4 regions of the Streptomyces sp. NPDC014891 genome follow, and region 4 is predicted to be linked to each of the others. Evidence: riboswitches for the same ligand, from Rfam matches in the RefSeq annotation. Region 4 holds a riboswitch; each other region holds the start of a gene.

Region 1 (3,871 bases), 400 kb from region 4:
TTCACCGCTGCCGCGACGTACAAGGGCGGTGACGGTGCCGGCTCCGCCACCGGCACGCTGTCCCAGCGCACGGGCGAGCCGCTGGCCGATCTCAAGGCCGCCTACAACGGGGTCGCCGTCACCGACGAGTCCGACACCGCGCCCGGCGACTACGACGGCGAGGGCAACAGCTTCTCCGCCCAGAAGCTCGCGGCCGTCGGCCTGACCCGCGGCGCGTCCGTGAGCGCGCTGGGCGCGAAGCTGACCTGGCCGGACGTGCCGAGCGGCACGAAGGACAACGTGGCGAGTGCCGGACAGGCGGTCACGCTGAGCGGGCAGGGCAGCCGGCTCGTCTTCCTCGGGTCGGGCGTCGGAAGCGGTGCGGCGGGAACGGCCACCGTCTACTACCGGGACGGGACCTCCGCCAAGGGTTCCTTCGGCTTCCCCAACTGGTCCTTCTCCCCCGCCGATGCGCACGGCGCGACGCTGGTCGCGTCGTCCGACGGCCGGAACCGCCCGAGCGGGTACGGGAACGCCGGTATCGCCTACCGCGTGTTCGCCCACTCCATCCCCCTCGACGCGGCGAAGCAGGTCGACTTCGTCGTCCTGCCGGACAACAGCGGCATCCATGTCTTCGACATGGCCATCGCCCCCTGATGTCCCTCGCGTGACCACGCTCCGCTCGGCCGCCCCCGTGCCTTTCGGTCCGGGGGCGGCCGACGTCCGGCGGACGGCCCTCCGGCACCACCGATGTCGGTGCGCGTCTCCAGGGGCCTCACTGCGACGTAGATGCAGGCGGTTGCGCCGTACGGGCCGTCGTCGTGAAGCGAACGAACCCCGGATCCCCTTCCAGCGCCCGCCGACCGTCTCACCGCCTTCCGAACGACCGTGTACCGCGGTGGGCGGACCCTGGGGCCGGGGGGCTCGGCAGGGCTTCTTTCTCTCGGGTGCGGGAGAATCGGGCGATGGACCGATCCGACGATGACGCACGGCCCGACCGGCCTCTCGACGCGCCTCGGCCTTCGTGGGCCGTGGCGTACGACGGGGGCCGACCGGAGGGCGGGCGCGCCTGCGACCATGTCGCGGCTCTCCCTCTAGCGCCGGATGCGCCGGCCGAGGCATGCGCCGATTGCCTGTCCTCGGGTGGGAGTTGGCGGCGGCTGCTCTGGTGCGCGACGTGCGGACACGTCGGTTGCTGTGACAGCTCGCCTGGGCGGCACGCGTACCGGCATCACGAAAGGACCGGGCATCCGGTCGCGCTGACGCTGTCCGCGGACGAGGACTGGGCCTGGTGTTACGAGGACGAGGTCTACCTCGTGCGTTGAACCGCCCGCGGACGGGCGACCCGGCGGGCGTACGCGGCGCCCTCGCACGGTCGTACCGCCCCGCGTACGCCCGGGCGTGCCCGGGGCCGCCCCGGCGCGATGCCGTTCGCCGAGGCGGCGTGAGCCGTCAGAAAGCCGGGCCCGGTGCCGGTACGGGCCCGGGCAGGGGCCCGGGGTGCGGGCCGGGCTCCGGGCGCGGATCGCCCGGCTGGGGGTCCGGACCGGGCTGCGGCGGAGTCGGGGGTACCGGGTCGGGCCCGCCGGGCGTGGGCACCGGGCCGGGGACCGGCCCCGGCTGCGGGCCGGGACCAGGGCCGGGGACCGGGGTGGGGCTCGGAGGCACCGGATCGGGCGGCGGTGTGCCCAGTTCCGTCGTCCCCGCGTGCCAGGGCTCGCGACCGGGCTCCGGCGGTGGCCCCGTCGGGCCGGGAGGGACAGGACGCGTGGGGGGCGCCAGTTCCGGATCCGACGGGTCCGGCAGATTCGGACGGCCGGTCCGTACGTCGCTTCCCATGATCACACCGCCTTACCGGGTAGGGAGGGATGCTGTTCTCCTCCCCCACTCGGCTGCCCGGAGAGATCCTTCTCATGCGCCCACGAGGGCAGGTGCACCCGGGCGGCGGCACGGGCGTGCGGAGGTACGCGCTTCCGTTCTGCGGCTGCCGGGTCGCGATCCACCGGCCGGCCGTTCGCAGGCGAGAGCGGCGACCAGACGGCCCTCACCTGGGATTCCTTCCGGCGGGCGGCCCTCCGGGCCCAAGATCGCCCTGTGGTAGTTTGCCCGGGCCAGTCGTACCCCTGTACGTATCGACACGATATGTGCGCGGGTCAGGGAATCCGGTGGGAATCCGGAGCTGACGCGCAGCGGTGAGGGTGACGGGCGGAGCAGCGGCCACTGGGTCCCGACGGGCCCGGGAAGGCGTTCCGTCCGGACGACCCCGAGTCCGAAGACCTGCTGGCGCCCCGGACGGCGTGCCGTCGTCCGGGAAGCACCGTACGACAGGCTCCGCGCATGAGCCCTGACGCAGAAGGACTCCTCCTGTGCCCCTCGCCCCCCGTTTCCGTGCCGCCGTGCTGCTCGTGGCCGCCGCCGCCCTCGTCTCCGGCTGCGGCGGCACCACCAGGGCGGACGCGCCCGAGGCGAAGCAGGCGGGCCCCGGCCATCCCGTCCGTCTGGACAACTGCGGACAGCGGGTCGAGATCGACCACGTCCCCCGCCGGGCTGTCGCCCTGGACCAGGGATCGGCCGAGATCCTGCTCTCCCTCGGCCTCGCCGACCGCATGGTGGGCACCGCCACCTGGACCGATCCGGTCCTCGGCGGGCTGGAGAAGGCGAACGCGACCGTGCCCCGGCTCGCCGACCGCTACCCGTCCTTCGAGAAGGTCCTCGACGTCGAACCGGACTTCGTCAGCGCGTCCTTCCTGTACACCCTCGGCAAGGGCGGCGTGGCCCCGCGGGAGCGGTTCACGAAGCTCGGCGTGCCCACCTACCTCTCCCCCGGCGACTGCGTCGGCAAGGACAACGGCGGCGGTGGCGACGGTGTGCGGACGAGTCCACTGACCATGGACACCGTGTACGGGGAGATCAGGGACCTCGCCCGCGTCTTCGGTGTGCCGGAGCGCGGGGAGAAGCTCGTGGGCGAGCTCCGGGCCCGGGTCGGGAAGGCCACGGCCGGCGCGGACTTCGGCGACGCGTCCGTCCTCTACTGGTTCTCCGACTCGCAGGGACCGTACATGGCCGGCTGCTGCGGCGCTCCCGGCATCGTCAGCGGGGCGCTCGGTGTGAAGAACGTCTTCGACGACACGAAGGAGGAGTGGCCGCAGATCAACTGGGAGACCGTCGCCGACCGCGATCCCGACGTGCTGGTGATCGCCGATCTGACCCGCCGGGCGCAGTCGGCGGAGAGCGCCGCGAAGAAGATCGAGTTCCTGGAGTCGCACGCGGTCACCCGGAACATGACGGCGGTGCGGAACAGGCGGTACGTGATCCTCAGCGGTCAGGCCATGAACCCCACCATCCGCACGGTCGAGGGCATCGAGAAGGTCTCCGCCGCGCTCAAGACGTACGGTCTCGCGAAGTGACCCGGCCGGGGCTGGAGACGGCGGACCCGCCGGACCGGGATCAGGCAGACCGGCCCGTCGCGGTGGGCCGGCCGGTGCGTGCCTCCGCCCGCTCGTCCCGGGCCCTCGCGCCGGTGGCCGCGGTCGGCGGGGTCGTCCTGCTGTGCGCATCGGTCGCCGTCGCCCTCACGATCGGTCCGGCCGACATCCGCGTCTCGGACTCCTGGTCCGTCGTGGCCGCCCGCCTCGGCGGGAGCCCGTCCGGGCTGAGCGCGATCCGCGACGGCATCGTCTGGGAGCTGAGGCTGCCGCGTACCCTCCTCGCGGCCGTGTGCGGCGCCGGACTCGCGGTCTGCGGCGCGGTCCTCCAGTCGCTGCTGCGCAACCCGCTCGCCGACCCGTTCGTCCTCGGCGTCTCCTCCGGGGCCTCGACCGGTGCGGTGGCCGTCATCGTCCTCGGCGCCGGCGGGGGCCTGCTCTCCGTGACCGGGGGCGCGTTCCTCGGC
Region 2 (3,871 bases), on a different contig from region 4:
ACCCCGAGGCGAAGGCCACGGCCAAGGGCTACCGGGCGGGCCAGATCGCCTCCGCCGGTCTCGTCTCCCTCGCCCACGGCACCAACGACGCCCAGAAGACGATGGGCATCATCACCCTGGCCCTGGTCACCCAGGGTGTCGTCGCCCCGGGCTCGAACCCCCCGCTGTGGGTCGTCGTCTCCGCCGGTGTGGCCATCGCCCTCGGCACGTACCTCGGCGGCTGGCGCATCATCCGCACCATGGGCAAGGGCCTCACCGACCTCCAGCCGCAGCAGGGCTTCGCCGCCCAGACCAGCGCCGCGACGGTCATCCTCGCCTCCTCTCACCTCGGCTTCTCCCTCTCCACCACCCAGTCCTGCTCGGGTGCCGTGATGGGCGCCGGTCTCGGCCGCAAGGGCGGCGTCGTCCGCTGGTCGACCGCCACCCGGATGTTCGTCGCCTGGGGTCTGACCCTGCCCGCCGCCGCCCTGGTCGGCGCCGGTGCAGAGTTCCTCACCAAGCAGGGCCCCTGGGGCATCGCCGCCGTCGCCGTCCTGCTGGTCGTCGGCTCGGGCGTCATCTGGTCGCTCTCCCGCCGCAAGCCGGTCGACCACAACAACGTCACCGACGACGACCTCGACGGCGAGCCCGCGGGCGTCGTGACCACCGCCATGGCCGCCGTCACCCCGCCGCCGCCCGCCGGCTCCGTCGCCGCCGTCGCGGACGAGGAGCTCCGGACGACCATCCCCGCGCCGGCCCCCACCGACCCGACCGCTCCCCCGGCCCCCGCCGCCGCGGTCTAAGGAACGAACGACATGAAGATCGACTGGGCAGCTCTCGGCTCCGTCTTCGGAGTCAGCCTCGTGGCGACCGTCGCGCTCGTGGGCCTCTTCACCCTCGGCATCGTCGGCCTCACCAAGCAGGAGGAGGCCGCCGCCCGCGGAGGCTCCGCGGCTCTGGCCCGTACCGCCGCGTACGCCTGCTTCGCGCTGTGCGCGGCGGCCGTCGCGTACGGCATCTACCTGATCGTCGTCTGACGGTCCGCCCCGCCGTCGTGTCTGTGGTGCTCCGCACAGTGACCCGGCGCAGGTCAAGGGTGAGTTGACGGCTGTTCTCGGGGCGTGGTGGACTGCCGGGGCCATTACGGCGGCAGCAGAGGAAGTCCGGTGCGAATCCGGCGCGGTCCCGCCACTGTGACCGGATCCGAGGGTCCGGGAGTCAGGAACTCTCGCCGCCGGTCACGTCGATCCAGGGCGCGGACCCTGAGTGAGGACATGCGCCATGCCCGGCCGCAGCGGAACCGGCCTCACCTCCCCCGGCGTCTTCGCGTACGGCGCGGTCGCCGGTCTCGCCGTCGACCTGCTCGTCGGCGACCCCCGCCGCGGGCATCCCGTCGCCGCGTTCGGCCGGGCGGCCGCCGCGGTCGAGGACCGCCTGCACCACGACCACCGCGGCTGGGGCGCCCTGCACACCGCCGTCTGCGCCGGATCCACCGTCGCCCTCGGGGCGCTCGCCGCCCGGGCCGTACGGAACCGGCCGGCCGCCGCCGTCGCCCTGACCGCCGCCTCCGTGTGGGCGGTCGTCGGCGGTACGACCCTGGGGCGGGAGGCCCGGGCCATCGGCGGGGCGCTCGCCGCCGGCGACCTGGAGGTGGCCCGGGAACGGCTGCCGCACCTCTGCGGACGCGACCCGCAGTCCCTGGACGGACCCGCGATGGCCCGCGCCGTCGTGGAGTCGGTCGCCGAGAACACCTCCGACGCCGTGGTCGGCGCGCTCTTCTGGGGCGCGGTCGCGGGCGTCCCGGGCCTCGTCGGCTTCCGCGCCGTGAACACCCTCGACGCCATGGTCGGCCACAGGTCGCCCAGGCACCGCCGCTTCGGCTGGGCCTCGGCCCGCCTCGACGACGTGGCCGGCTGGCCCGGGGCCCGGCTGACGGCCGCCCTGGCGAGCGTCGCCGGCGGGAACCCGCGCGGGGCCCTGCGCGCCTGGCGGGCCGACGCGGCGAAGCACCCCAGCCCCAACGCGGGCCCCGTCGAGGCCTCCTTCGCGGGCGCCCTCGGCGTACGCCTCGGCGGCACTCTGGCGTACGGCGGCCGGGTCGAGCACCGGCCGGTGCTCAACGGCGGGGGGCGGGACGTGGAGGTGGCCGACATCGACCGGGCCGTGCGCCTGTCCCGGCGGGTCACCGCACTCACGCTGGCCGTCTGTGCCGGCGGCCGACTGATATCCGGCGCCCTGGGCGCGCCGGCCCGGAAGCGGAGGAACGCGTGAGGGGCGGGGGTCTGCTCGTCGCCGGGACCACGTCCGACGCGGGCAAGAGCGTCGTGACGGCCGGCATCTGCCGCTGGCTGGTCCGCAAGGGCCTGAAGGTGGCGCCGTTCAAGGGGCAGAACATGTCCCTCAACTCCTTCGTCACCCGGGAGGGCGCCGAGATCGGCCGCGCCCAGGCCATGCAGGCGCAGGCCGCGCGGGTGGAGCCCACCGCGCTGATGAACCCCGTGCTGCTCAAGCCCGGCAGCGACCGGTCCAGCCAGGTCGTCCTGATGGGCCGGCCGGTCGGCGAGCTGAGCGCCCGCGGCTACCACGGAGGGCGGCAGAAGGAGCTCTTCGAGCCGGTCCTCGCCTGCCTGGAGGAGCTGCGGAGCACGTACGACGCGGTGATCTGCGAGGGCGCGGGCAGCCCGGCCGAGATCAACCTGCGGCGCACCGACATCGTGAACATGGGGATCGCGAGGGCGGCGAGGCTGCCGGTCGTGGTGGTCGGCGACATCGACCGGGGCGGGGTCTTCGCCCAGTTCTTCGGCACGACAGCGCTGCTCGCCCCCGAGGACCAGGAGCTCGTCGCGGGCTACCTCGTGAACAAGTTCCGCGGCGACGTGACGCTGCTGGAACCGGGCCTCGACATGCTGCTCGGACTCACCGGCCGGCGGACCTTCGGCGTCCTGCCGTACGCCCACGGGCTCGGCATCGACGAGGAGGACGGCCTCCGGGTCTCGCTGCGGGGCGCGGTGCGCGAGTCCGTCGTCGCGCCGCCGGTCGGCGAGGACGTGCTGCGCGTCGCGGTCTGCGCGGTGCCCCTGATGTCCAACTTCACCGACGTGGACGCGCTGGCCGCCGAGCCGGGCGTCGTGGTCCGGTTCGTGGACCGGGCCGAGGAGCTCGTCGACGCCGACCTGGTCGTCGTGCCGGGGACCCGCGGCACCGTCAAGGCCCTCGCCTGGCTGCGCGAGCGCGGTCTCGCCGACGCCCTGGCGCGGCGGGCGGCCGAGGGCCGGCCGGTGCTCGGCGTCTGCGGCGGCTTCCAGGTGCTCGGCGAGCACATCGAGGACGAGGTCGAGTCCCGCGCCGGGTCCGTCGACGGGCTCGGCCTGCTGCCGGTGCGGGTCCGCTTCGCACGCGAGAAGACCCTGGCCCGACCGGTCGGCGAGGCGCTCGGGGAGCACGTCGAGGGGTACGAGATCCACCACGGGGTCGCCGAGGTGCTGGGCGGCGAACCCTTCCTCGACGGGTGCCGGGTGGGCGCGGTCTGGGGGACCCACTGGCACGGCTCGCTGGAGAGCGACGGGTTCCGGCGGGCGTTCCTGCGGGAGGTCGCCGCGGCGGCCGGCCGCCGTTTCACGCCCGCCCCCGACACCTCCTTCGGCGCCCTCCGCGAGGAGCAGCTCGACCGGCTCGGGGACCTGATCGAGGAGCACGCGGACACGGACGCGCTGCTCCGGCTCATCGAGGAGGGGGCTCCGCGGGGCCTTCCGTTCGTGCCGCCGGGTGCGCCGTGAGCCCCGCCCCGGCGGTCGCCGTCCGTCGTCCGAACATCAGCGATCCGAAGGAGTGACCGGCCGATGAGCACCCGGTATCCGTTCACCGCAGTCGTCGGCATGGACGACCTGCGGCT
Region 3 (3,871 bases), on a different contig from region 4:
CGGCGGAGCGGGTGGTGCCCAGCTCGGCGGCGAGGGCCGGCACGGACGGGTCGGAGAGGGTGCAGACCACGTCGTTGTCGGCGGGCAGCCGCCGCCGGGTGACGCCGCTCGCGACCATCTGCGCGTCGCAGAGGATCGGTGCTCCGGCCCGGAGGGCGGCGCGGGCCCGCGTGACGACCTGCGGCGACCAGGCGATGTCGCGTACGAGGTCGGTCATGCCGCAGGCGTGGATCATCCGGACCGCCACCTGGGCGACGTCGGCGGGCAGGCCCGCCAGATCCGCCTCGGCGCGGATCGTGGCAAAGGACCGGCGGTAGATCTCCGCCCCGTCCTTCTCGTAGTCGAACATCCTGTTGCTCTCGCTCATCTCGTCGTGCGGGCCGCGGTCACGGCTTCGGGCAGGGCGGTACGGGGGGTGGGAACGCCGTTCACCAGGTAGTCGCCGCCGGCGGTGGCGAGGACGTCGGTCCAGACGCCGTGCGGGTGTCCGCAGCGCCGCTCGCACCCGGAGAAGTGCACGGGGAGGACGGGCGGGCCGGATCGGCGCGAGCCGGATCCCGGGGCCGGTTCCGAGCCCGAGCCGGGGCCCGGGGCTGGTCCCGAGCCGGAGCCGGGGCCCGGGGTCGGTCCCGGTGTCGCGTCCTCGCGGACGTCCGCGAGGGACTTGGCGCAGCCCGGCCGTCCGGTGCAGGCGGTGACCCCGGCCCAGGGGGAGTCGGGGCGGGTGATCAGCCCGGCCGCGTCGAGCAGGGGCAGCCGCCCGGGGTCCGTTCCGGCCACGACGACCCCGCGCCAGGGCGTGAGCCGTACCTCGTCGGCGGGGAGCAGCGCCCGCAGCCGGCCGGCGGTGAGCCGGCCGAGCGGGGCGAGCACCGACAGGGCGGCGGGCCCGAGGACGCCGGGCGCGGGGGGAGGGCCGTACGGGAGCGCCGGCGCGGGGACGGATTCCCCGGCGACCCCGCACTCCGCGAGGTCCACGCCGTACCCCGGAGGCAGCTCGCGGACCCGCCAGGCGCCGGTGCCGGCCTCGGCGGCGGCGGCCAGGAAACCGCCCGCCGCGGCCAGCGCGGCCGCGGGCGCGTCGGAGGCCGCGAGCCGGACGGCCCGCCCGCCGACGTGCAGCTCCGCCTCCCCGCCGCCCACTGCGACCAAGGTCACATCGCCGCCGAGTCCGGCGACGTCCCCCCGCCCGTCGTCGAGGACGAAGAGGAACCGGCCGGAGAGCGCCGCCGCCCAGGGCGCGGAGAGCAGGTGGGTGTCGAGCTCCCGGGCCCACAACTGCACGTCGGCCGCGCCGAGTCCGTCGAGGCCCGAGGCCGGCGAGGCGACGATGTTCCGGACGCGTTCGTGGCTGGGGGAGGGCAGCAGGCCGGCCTCGGCGAGGAGCGCCGCCAGCTCGGCCCCGCAGTCGTCGCCGAGACCGCGCAGCTCGGCGTTGCCGCGGGAGGTGACGCTGAGCCGTCCGTCGCCCAGACGCTCCGCGGCGGCCGCCAGGATCTCGACCTGATGTGCCGTCAGGCGCCCTCCGGGAAGCCGGAGTCGGGCGAGGCGGCCGTCGTCGGCGGAGTGCAGGCGCAGCGCCCCGGGGCACGCGTCGCCACGGTCCCTTGTGCGAGGTTCGCCCGGTTCGGGCGTCGGGGGCGGGGTGGGCGGCATGGCGGCGAGCATACCGACGGGGAACCGGCCGACCAGCGGGTGTGATCCGGTCGACCAGCGGGTGTGATCCGGTCGACTCCGCCGCTCCCTGGGGCCCGCCGACGCCACGATCTAGGATGCAGATCGGCATGGGGTCCCAGGACCCCGGGGAGGAAGCCCGGTGAGAATCCGGCGCGGTCCCGCCACTGTGAGCCCGCATCCGCGGGTGAGTCAGGAACTCCCGCCGTCCACACGACCACCCGGGGCGCGGACAACCCCGAGGAAGGCCTGAGCTCGCCATGCTCCTGCTGCTGTCGCACTCCGACACCGACCTGCTCAGCGCCCGCGCGGCCGGCGGTCCGGTGGAGTACCGCTTCGCCAACCCCGCCCGTCTCCCCCTCGCCGACCTGACCGGCCTCCTGGCCGAGGCCGACCTCGTCGTCGTCCGTCTCCTCGGCGGCCTCCGCTCCTGGGAGGACGGCCTCGACGCGGTGCGCGCCGCCGGAAAGCCGGTGGTCGTCCTCAGCGGCGAACAGGCTCCCGACGCGCAGCTGATGGAGGCGTCCACCGTCCCCGTCGGCGTCGCCACCGAGGCGCACGCCTACCTGGCGCACGGCGGCCCGGCGAACCTGGAGCAGCTGGCCCGCTTCCTCTCCGACACCGTGCTGCTCACCGGTCACGGCTTCGAGTCCCCGGCGGCCGCCCCGACCTGGGGCCCGCTGGAGCGCACCGCCCGCGCGACCACCGGCCCCACCGTCGCCGTGCTCTACTACCGCGCCCACCACATGAGCGGGAACACCGCCTTCGTCGGCGTCCTGTGCGACGCGATCGAGGACGCCGGTGCGCGGGCCGTCCCGCTGTACGTGACCTCCCTGCGCGCCCCCGAACCGGAGCTGATCGACAGGCTCCGCACCGCCGACGCGATCGTCACCACCGTCCTCGCGGCGGGCGGCACCAAGCCCGCCGAGGCGCAGGCCGGCGGCGACGAGGAGGCCTGGGACGCGGGCGCGCTCGCCGCGCTCGACGTGCCGATCCTCCAGGCCCTGTGCCTGACCGGTTCGCGCGCCGCCTGGGAGGAGAACGACGAGGGCCTGTCCCCGCTGGACGCCGCCGGACAGGTCGCCGTCCCCGAGTTCGACGGGCGCCTGATCACCGTGCCGTTCTCCTTCAAGGAGATCGACGAGGACGGCCTGCCCGCCTACGTGGCCGACGCCGAGCGCGCCGCCCGTGTCGCCGGGATCGCCGTGCGGCACGCCCGCCTCCGGCACATCCCGAACGCCGAGAAGAGGCTGGCGCTCGTCCTCTCCGCCTACCCGACGAAGCACTCCCGCATCGGCAACGCCGTCGGCCTCGACACCCCGGCCTCCGCCGTGTCGCTGCTGCGCCGGCTGATCGCCGAGGGGTACGACTTCGGGCCCGAGGCGGACCTGCCGGGCGTGGTCTCCGGCGACGGCGACGAGCTGATCTACGCCCTCATCGAGGCCGGCGGCCACGACCAGGACTGGCTGACGGAGGAGCAGCTCGCCAGGAACCCGGTCCGCATCCCGGCCGCCGACTACAAGCGCTGGTACGCGACGCTCCCGGAGGAGCTGCGGACCCACGTCGAGGAGCACTGGGGCCCGGCGCCCGGCGAGATGTTCCTCGACCGCTCGCGCAATCCGGAGGGCGACATCGTCCTCGCCGCCCTCCGCCGGGGGAACCTGCTGGTCCTCATCCAGCCGCCGCGCGGCTTCGGCGAGAACCCGATCGCGATCTACCACGACCCCGACCTCCCGCCGTCCCACCACTACCTGGCCGCCTACCGCTGGATCGCCGCCCGCGCCGAGGACGGCGGCTTCGGCGCCGACGCCATGGTGCACCTGGGCAAGCACGGCAACCTGGAGTGGCTGCCCGGCAAGAACGCCGGCCTTTCCGCCGCCTGCGGCCCCGACGCGGCCCTCGGCGACCTCCCGCTGATCTACCCGTTCCTCGTCAACGACCCGGGCGAGGGCACCCAGGCCAAGCGGCGCGTGCACGCGACGCTCGTCGACCACCTGGTGCCGCCGATGGCGCGCGCCGACTCGTACGGCGACATCGCGCGCCTGGAGCAGCTCCTCGACGAGTACGCGCAGATCTCCTCGATGGACCCGGCGAAGCTGCCCGCGATCCGCGCCCAGATCTGGACGCTGATCCAGGCCGCCAAGCTCGACCACGACCTGGGCCTGGAGCAGCGTCCGGAGGACGACGGCTTCGACGA
Region 4 (3,871 bases):
GTCGGCGAGTCTTCCCCGCCGGCGGGGTGTGATCGAGGGAGCCACTGTGCGGAATCCATCCACGCCACGGCTGCGAAACTGCGAATCTTGCGAAATCTGCGGATGCTACCTTCACAGAACAGGGGGGGACGGAGAGGAGTCTGATCCGCATGGGACGGCCCGCCGGACCGAAGATCTACGCCCACGCGAAACTGCGCAGGCTGCGCCGCGAGCGCGGCATGAACCAGGTCGAGCTGGCCCGTGCCCTGGGGCTGTCCACCAGCTACCTCAACCAGATCGAGCACAGTCAGCGTCCGCTGACCGCTCCGGTGCTGCTGCGGATCGCCGAGGTGTTCGGCGTCGACCCGGAGTTCTTCTCCGAGGCCGGCGAGGAGCGGCTGGCGACGGATCTGCGGGCTGCGCTCGGGGACGAGGCCTGTGGCGCCCCGATAGCTCAGGACGAGATCGCGGACGTGGCCCGCGACCATCCGGAGGTGGCCCGGGCCCTCGTCACCCTGCACCAGCGCTACCGCGACGCCTCCGAGCGGGTGGCGGCCCTGGCGTCACCCGAGGAGACCGCGGGCCTCCTGCCCGCCGAACCCCACGACGAGGTACGGGACTTCTTCTACGCCCACCACAATCACTTCGCGGTTCTGGAGACCGAGGCCGAGGCGACCGCCGCCGCCCTGGACACCGGCCGGGCTGGCCGCGCGGCCGATGCCCTGACGGACCGCCTCAGGGCCGGACACGGCATCAAGATCCTTCGGGCGGGCCCCGAAAGGTCCGCCGACGCCCGGCGGTTCGACCCGGACAGCGGCCTGCTCATGCTGTCCCCCTGGCTCAGCGAGGGGCAGCGCGCGTTCCAGCTCGCCACGCAGCTGGCGTTCCTGGAGCACGGGCCGCTCCTCGACGCACTGGTCTCCGCCGCCGAGCTCACCTCCACCCAGGCGGAGGGGCTGGCCAGGATCGGGCTCGCCAACTACTTCGCCGGCGCGGTCCTCATGCCGTACACCGCCTTCCACACGGCCGCCGAGGAGCTCCGCTACGACGTCGAGCTCCTTCAGGCGCGCTTCGGCGTCGGATTCGAGACCGTCTGCCACCGGCTGAGCACGCTCCAGCGCACCGGCCGCCGCGGGGTGCCCTTCTCCTTCCTGCGGGCCGACCGCGCGGGCAACATCTCCAAACGGCAGTCCGCCACCGACTTCCACTTCTCACGCCTGGGCGGCACCTGCCCCCTGTGGACCGTGTACGAGGCGTTCTCCGCGCCCGGCCGGATCCTCACCCAGGTGGCGGAGATGCCGGACGGCAAGAAGTACTTCTGGATCGCCCGCACGGTGACCCGGGGAGGATTCGGCCACCACGCGGCACGCGCCGACTTCGCCGTCGCGCTGGGCTGCGAGCTGCGTCACGCGCCACGCCTCGTGTACGCGGAGGGCATCGCCCTCCACGACCCGCGGGCCGCCACCCCGATCGGTCTGGGCTGCCGGATCTGCGAACGCCAGGACTGCGCCCAGCGCGCCCGGCCGCCCGCCGGCGGTATCCTCTCCGTCGACCCCGACCGGCGCGCCCTGGTGCCGTACCCGGTGGTGTCCGAGCGTTGAATCCCGCGCGGCTCCCGGCCGGGACGTGCTGCTCCCGCTCGACCGGCCGTCTCATTTTCGCGTCCACATGGTGGACACCGACTCGCCGCCGAGGATCCCGCACCCTAGTCTGGCCCGGCAGCTGGTTCGCCCCGTCCGCCAGGCGGGATGCGTCGTAAGAGGGAACCCGGTGGGAATCCGGGACTGCCCCGCAGCGGTGAGCGGGAACGACCGCCGTCATACGCACTGGGACCGGACAACGGTCCTGGGAAGCGACGGCCAGTAGGTGCCCTCCGGTCGGACCGGAGAGCGTGCCCGTGAGTCCGAAGACCTGCCCGTTGCCCGCACGCGGACGATTCCGCGCGCGGACATCCCGGTGACCTCGTGGGCGGGTCGGCGTACACAGCGAGCGGCGACGCACGGTTCTCCCGTGACGTGGTCCGCACGTCCTGTCGTTCCCTTCGCGTCCGCGTCCCGTCGTCCGGGATGGCTCTGGACACATCTCGCGAAGGAGAGTTCCGTGACAGCGAAGCCCGCAGCCGCGGCAGCACGAGCCACCGTGTACGGCTACCCCCGCCAGGGTCGGAACCGTGAACTGAAGAAGGCCATCGAGGGCTACTGGAAGGGCCGGGTCTCCGCCGACGCCCTCCGGACCACCGCCGCCGAACTGCGCCGCTCCTACTGGCAGCAGCTGGCCGACGCCGGCATCGACGAGGTGCCGACCGGTGACTTCTCGTACTACGACCACGTTCTGGACACCAGTGTCATGGTCGGCGCTGTCCCCTCCCGCCACCGCGCCGCCGTCGACGCGGACGCGCTCGACGGCTACTTCGCCATGGCCCGCGGCACCCAGGACGTCGCGCCCCTGGAGATGACCAAGTGGTTCGACACCAACTACCACTACCTGGTCCCCGAGCTCGGCCCCGACACCGTCTTCACCGCCGACTCGGCGAAGCAGGTCTCCGAGCTGAAGGAAGCCGTCGCCCTCGGCCTGACGGCCCGCCCGGTCCTCGTCGGACCCGTCACCTACCTGCTGCTCGCCAAGCCTGCACCCGGCGTGGCCGAGGACTTCGACCCGCTCACCCTCCTCGACCGGCTGCTCCCGGTCTACGCCGAGGTCCTCGCCGACCTGCGCGCGGCGGGCGCCGAATGGGTCCAGCTGGACGAGCCCGCCCTCGTCCAGGACCGCACCCCGGCCGACCTGAACGCCGCCGCCCGCGCCTACCGCGACCTCGGCGCGCTCACCGACCGGCCCAAGCTGCTCGTCGCCTCCTACTTCGACCGCCTCGGCGACGCCCTCCAGGTGCTGGCCTCGGCACCGGTGGACGGTCTCGCCCTCGACTTCACCGAGCGCGCCGCCGGCAACCTCGACGACCTCGCCCGCGTCGGCGGACTGCCCGGCAAGCGCCTGGTCGCGGGCGTCGTCAACGGCCGCAACATCTGGATCAACGACTACCAGAAGTCCCTGGCCACGCTCGCCACCCTGCTCGGTCTCGCCGACCGGGTCGACGTGGCCGCGTCCTGCTCCCTCCTGCACGTCCCGCTGGACGCGGCTGCCGAGGTCGACATCGACCCGCAGGTCCGGCGCTGGCTCGCCTTCGCCCGGCAGAAGACCGCCGAGGTCGTCACCCTCGCCAAGGGCCTCGGGAACGGCACCGACGCGATCAGCGCCGAACTGGCGGCCAACCGGGCCGACCTGGCCTCCCGCGCCGACTCCGCCCTCACCCGTGACCCGGCCGTGCGCGCCCGCACCGCCGCCATCACCGACGCGGACGGCCGCCGCTCCCAGCCGTACGCCGAACGGACCGCCGCCCAGCGCGCGCACCTCGGTCTGCCCCTGCTGCCGACCACCACCATCGGCTCCTTCCCGCAGACCGACGAACTCCGCGTCGCCCGCGCGGACCTGCGCGCCGGCCGCATCGACACGGCCGGCTACGAGGAGCGCATCAAGGACGAGATCCGCGAGGTCCTCTCCTTCCAGGAGAAGACCGGCGTCGACGTGCTCGTGCACGGCGAGCCCGAGCGCAACGACATGGTGCAGTACTTCGCCGAGCAGCTCACCGGGTACTTCGCCACGCAGCACGGCTGGGTGCAGTCGTACGGCACCCGCTACGTCCGGCCCCCGGTCCTGGCCGGGGACATCTCCCGCCCCGAGCCGATGACGGTGCGCTGGACCACCTACGCGCAGGCGCAGACCCGCAAGCCGGTCAAGGGCATGCTGACCGGTCCCGTCACCATGCTCGCCTGGTCCTTCGTCCGCGACGACCAGCCGCTCGGCGACACGGCCCGGCAGGTGGCGCTCGCCCTGCGCG

The links. A riboswitch is a leader RNA that binds a small molecule or an ion and turns the genes downstream of it on or off. The one in region 4 is predicted to bind cobalamin.
Region 1: linked by a shared signal. The riboswitch ahead of ACF09E_RS12720 (ABC transporter substrate-binding protein) and the one ahead of metE (5-methyltetrahydropteroyltriglutamate--homocysteine S-methyltransferase) in region 4 are both predicted to bind cobalamin.
Region 2: linked by a shared signal. The riboswitch ahead of ACF09E_RS26175 (cobalamin biosynthesis protein) and the one ahead of metE (5-methyltetrahydropteroyltriglutamate--homocysteine S-methyltransferase) in region 4 are both predicted to bind cobalamin.
Region 3: linked by a shared signal. The riboswitch ahead of cobN (cobaltochelatase subunit CobN) and the one ahead of metE (5-methyltetrahydropteroyltriglutamate--homocysteine S-methyltransferase) in region 4 are both predicted to bind cobalamin.

What each region holds. Positions count from the first base shown of each region.
Region 1 covers NZ_JBIBWF010000004.1:182,000-185,870, forward strand. The annotation lists gene ACF09E_RS12710 (NEW3 domain-containing protein) at 1-636, shown strand, start outside; gene ACF09E_RS12715 (UBP-type zinc finger domain-containing protein) at 1,011-1,304, shown strand; cobalamin riboswitch at 2,097-2,260, shown strand; gene ACF09E_RS12720 (ABC transporter substrate-binding protein) at 2,346-3,386, shown strand; gene ACF09E_RS12725 (FecCD family ABC transporter permease) at 3,461-3,871, shown strand, end outside.
Region 2 covers NZ_JBIBWF010000009.1:356,211-360,081, reverse strand. The annotation lists gene ACF09E_RS26185 (anion permease) at 1-782, shown strand, start outside; gene ACF09E_RS26180 (hypothetical protein) at 795-1,016, shown strand; cobalamin riboswitch at 1,088-1,230, shown strand; gene ACF09E_RS26175 (cobalamin biosynthesis protein) at 1,261-2,250, shown strand; gene ACF09E_RS26170 (cobyric acid synthase) at 2,247-3,755, shown strand; gene ACF09E_RS26165 (putative cobaltochelatase) at 3,819-3,871, shown strand, end outside.
Region 3 covers NZ_JBIBWF010000008.1:141,733-145,603, forward strand. The annotation lists gene ACF09E_RS23300 (precorrin-8X methylmutase) at 1-367, opposite strand, end outside; gene ACF09E_RS23305 (cobalamin biosynthesis protein CobG) at 364-1,668, opposite strand; cobalamin riboswitch at 1,770-1,895, shown strand; gene cobN (cobaltochelatase subunit CobN) at 1,935-3,871, shown strand, end outside.
Region 4 covers NZ_JBIBWF010000004.1:580,238-584,108, forward strand. The annotation lists gene ACF09E_RS14505 (short-chain fatty acyl-CoA regulator family protein) at 150-1,580, shown strand; cobalamin riboswitch at 1,686-1,913, shown strand; gene metE (5-methyltetrahydropteroyltriglutamate--homocysteine S-methyltransferase) at 2,080-3,871, shown strand, end outside.